2 regions of the Lacibacter sp. genome follow, and region 2 is predicted to be linked to the other one. Evidence: riboswitches for the same ligand, from Rfam matches in the RefSeq annotation. Region 2 holds a riboswitch; the other holds the start of a gene.
What was found. A riboswitch is a leader RNA that binds a small molecule or an ion and turns the genes downstream of it on or off. The one in region 2 is predicted to bind cobalamin.
Positions count from the first base shown of each region.

Region 1: another riboswitch for cobalamin. It lies ahead of ACO1QW_RS06820 (TonB-dependent receptor plug domain-containing protein); the one in region 2 lies ahead of ACO1QW_RS14735 (ribonucleoside-diphosphate reductase small subunit).

Region 1 covers NZ_JBMQSG010000007.1:483,608-485,813, reverse strand. The annotation lists gene ACO1QW_RS06825 (DUF6089 family protein) at 1-418, opposite strand, end outside; cobalamin riboswitch at 797-1,075, shown strand; gene ACO1QW_RS06820 (TonB-dependent receptor plug domain-containing protein) at 1,176-2,206, shown strand, end outside.
Region 2 covers NZ_JBMQSG010000015.1:213,924-216,129, forward strand. The annotation lists gene ACO1QW_RS14730 (four helix bundle protein) at 1-67, opposite strand, end outside; gene ACO1QW_RS14735 (ribonucleoside-diphosphate reductase small subunit) at 137-1,108, opposite strand; cobalamin riboswitch at 1,224-1,499, opposite strand; gene ACO1QW_RS14740 (NRAMP family divalent metal transporter) at 1,619-2,206, opposite strand, start outside.

The DNA.
Region 1 (2,206 bases), on a different contig from region 2:
CTCCCGCACCTGCAAACAAATAAGGTGAAAGACTTGCCTTGCCTTTTTTAGAAAAGTTATCAGCAAGAGGTTTCCACACAGCAAGTGCCGAAACTTCAAACAGGTTTGTATTGAAATTAAAATTGCGTTGCTGACGAAATGCAGGCGTTGAATATTTTGCATCATCGCCTTTTAACCTTGAAAAATTAAGATTGGCCCTTACACCCCACGATGCTGAAAGGTATCTTGTGCCGTATAAACCTAAACCGGGCTGCACCGTTTTAAATGATCCAAAACGGCTGGGCGCCAGGTCGCCCTGGTAAATGTAGGCGCCAATGTTAGCACCCACTTCATACTTCGATGCTTGTAACTGTGCGTTGGTTTCGGTTACTGCCAATACCATTAACACGAAAGACAATAATTGGAATGTTGCTTTCATTCAATGAATGTTTAATCTTGAAAAATGAAAGCAGAATAGTTTGGTGTGTATGCGAATGAGGTGGTTATACAGTCTGCAGCTGTAACGCCAAAAAAGAATTTTCATTTTACATGCTTTGTTAAAGCACCTCGGAATGAAAAGTATAACCGATGCAGAGTTTTAGAATTTAATCATATACAAAACGCATTGTGAGGTTAAAAACATAACAACAATTAAGCCGTACAATAAATAATGTGTAAAAGAAGGTTGAAAAACCATTGATCACCCGATTTCAACTCGCTTCTCTTCATGATATAAAAACAATTTGAGCAGATAAATGACCGGATCTTTTCTATCAACATGTGTAAAAACTTATTTTGACGAACAGGTACTGCTCCCCTACTTTTGCCCCGTAACGGTTCCCGGTGTTCATAGCCGGGATTAAAAGGGAAGTCCGGTGTAAATCCGGCGCTATCCCCGTAGCTGTAAGTTCTAATTGTGAATGGTCAATTGTCAATGGTGAGTGATCTCCGAAAGGAACCTCTACTCACCCTTCTCTAATCACCACTCACCTGCTGACTTCTACAAACCACTGTTGTTGAAAGGTGTTTGCCACATCAACGGGAAGGTGCTCAGCAGCGAACGAGCCAGAAGACCTGCCGGTATATTTTTTTAATCATTTGCTTTCGGGTGAAAGGCAGGAGGTGTAACAGCACATCGCTATTATATTTTCTAATTCTTTTTCTGAAAGCAGTCACACAAAACATTTTTATAAGAAATGAAAAAACAATTTCTTGTTGTGGCTGCCGGATTATTCATCAGCAGTCAGCTAAGTGCCCAGGACAGTACAGTTAAATCCTTAAATGAAGTCGTGATTACTGCTAACAAAGTAAATCAGAAACTTCTTGAAACGGGGAAAGTAACAACCGTTATCAATCGAAAAACCATTGAACAAAGTGCAGGTAAAGATCTTGCACAACTCTTAACCGAGCAGGCAGGCATTGTTGTAAATGGCGCTACCAGTAATCCCGGTAAAGACAAAAGTATCTTTATGCGTGGTGCTGGTAATGGTTACACTGTTATTTTGATTGATGGCATACCAGTGAACGATCCATCATTTTCGGGTGCATTTGATTTGCGCTTATTACCACTCGACCAGGTTGAACGTATTGAAATTGTAAAGGGTGCACAATCGACCAACTATGGTTCCGATGCAGTGGCTGGTGTTATTAATATTATTTCAAAACGTGGAGCGTCAAAGCCAGCACAGTTTTATGGAAATGCAGCAGCCGGTTCGTTTGATACGTATAAGTTCACGGCAGGCTTGCGTGGTACGGCTGAAAAAGTAAACTATAATTTTTCCTACTCACATAACGAATCAAAAGGTATTTCTGAAGCTGTTGATAAAACCGGTACCGGCAATTTTGATAAAGATGGTTTTCTTAATAACGCCATTAATTTAAGCGTTGATGCACCGGTAACAAAACATATCCGTGTACAGCCATTTACACGCTATAGTTATTTCAAAGGCGGTTATGATGATGGATCATTTACCGATGCTGCTAATAATTATACGTCTTCTTTGTTTACTGCAGGTTCGGCTGTTGAAGTAAAAACAGAAAAAGCCGGTGGTCGTGCTTATTTCAGTTACGATGAAATGGATCGCACATTTAACAGCGAAATGTGGGGACCTACAGCTTACAAAGGCACTAATAAAATTGTTGACCTGTTTGCATATTACCAGGTAGCTCCAAAAGTAAAATTGCTGGCAGGTGTTGATAACCGTTACCAAAAGAATCTTGATTCCAA
Region 2 (2,206 bases):
GGTCGCAGATCCTTATTATTTCAACATGAAATTGTTTGGTCCTGATTTTCAACTCTTCCTTTGTCATAGTGCTATTCTTTAATTGTTAGCTCGGATTTGCGACATATCATAAATCCTACATCACAAATCCGAAATCCTAAAAATCTTCTTCTGTTGAAAACACCTGCGTTTCGCCACCGCCCATCACACCTGCTTTCTGGTAATCGCCTACACGCTTTTCAAAGAAGTTTGTTTTTCCTTGCAGGGAGATCATTTCCATAAAGTCGAATGGATTGGTAGCGTTGTACACTTTCGCACAACCTAGTTCTGTTAACCAACGGTCGGCAACAAACTCGATGTATTGCTGCATCAGTTTTGCGTTCATACCAATCAATGCAACAGGCAATGCTTCGGTGATAAATTCTTTTTCGATAGTTACTGCATCGGTAATGATGGTGCGTACTTGTTCTTCGCTGAGTTTATTTTTCAACATGCTGTAGAGTAAGCACGCAAATTCGCAATGCAAACCTTCATCACGGCTGATGAGTTCATTGCTGAAGGTTAAACCGGGCATCAACCCACGTTTCTTCATCCAGAAAATAGAACAGAAACTTCCGCTGAAGAAAATTCCTTCCACTGCTGCAAATGCAACAAGGCGTTCAGCAAAACTTCCGTTCTCGATCCAACGCAAAGCCCATTCTGCTTTTTTCTTAACAGCTGGTACAGTATCAATAGCGTGAAAGAGTTTATATTTTTCCTGAGGGTCTTTAATATAGGTATCGATCAACAGCGCATACGTTTCGCTGTGGATGTTTTCCATCATGATCTGGAAACCATAAAAACATCTTGCTTCGGGCAACTGCACTTCGCTCATAAAGTTCACCGCAAGATTTTCATTTACGATACCATCGCTTGCTGCAAAAAAAGCGAGTACATGCGAAATGAAATGACGTTCACCGTCGTTGAGGTTTTCCCAATCTTTCAGGTCGCCGCTTAAATCAATTTCTTCCGCAGTCCAGAAACTTGCTTCGTGCTGCTTATAATGTTTCCATATTTCAGGATAGTTGATTGGCAGAATAACAAAACGGTCTTTGTTTTCCTTTAACAGGATTTCTTCTTCGTGGTTCATGTGCTTATTTACGTTTTGACTTCGGGAGACAAGTATAGTGCTGACAGGACAGGCCACATTTGAAGTGGCGAATACGATCAGTACAAATGCTTTTCTACCCGAAAGCTTTGTGACTTAAAATTTATTTCCTCCGGCAGGTCTTCTGACTTGTTCTCTGCTGAGCACCTTCCCATTCCGCTTCAGGCGGAACAGTGGTTTTGTGGAAGCTGGCAGGTGAGTGGTGAATTATGAACGGTGAATAATGTTACCAAAAAGGAAACATGCACCATTGACTATTGACCATTCACAAAAAGAACTCACAGCTACGGGGATAGCTCAGGATTTACACCTGATTCCCTTTTAATGCAATGTGCTGAAAAGCATATTGTCAACCGAAACGGACTGTAAAATAAACCCCATTCACCTGAATGAACAGAACTTGTTATTCACGTGGTGTTGAAAAAAAAGAAAATTGTGAATAGCTTTCTTACAGGTATGCTAAAACAAGAAATTAATTTTGTATTGTGGAACTTAAGCCGTAAAAAACTGCAGGTACAATAACGCACCTGCACAGGCGGTCATAATTGCAAATGCAGCGAAGCCCAGGATATTTTCTGAACGGGTGTTTACATTGTCGCCCATAATTTTTTTATTGTTGGAAATATGCAGGATAATGGCAATGAGCACAGGAGCGGTAATGCCGTAAAGGATGGCGGTGTAAATAAGTGCTTTTATCGGTGATATGCCAATATAATTAAGCGATAAACCAAGTATAAGTGAAATAGCGATGATGACATAAAAGGCTTTTGCTTCATGAAATTTTTTATCGAGCCCTTCCGTCCAGCCAAATGTTTCGGTGATGATGTAGGAAATAGAACCACTTAATACAGGTATAGCGATAAGACCCGTACCGATAACACCAATGGAAAAAAGCAGGTAGGCTAAATTTCCGGCGAGTGGTTTTAATGCACTGGCGGCTTGTTCAACCGTATCGATCTGGTGAACACCTTCTTTAAACAAAACAGTGCCGGTGGTAAGGATAATGAAATACATCACAAGTCCTGAAAACGTCATGCCCGTATCAACATCTTTATTGATGCTATGCACGAGTTTTTTATC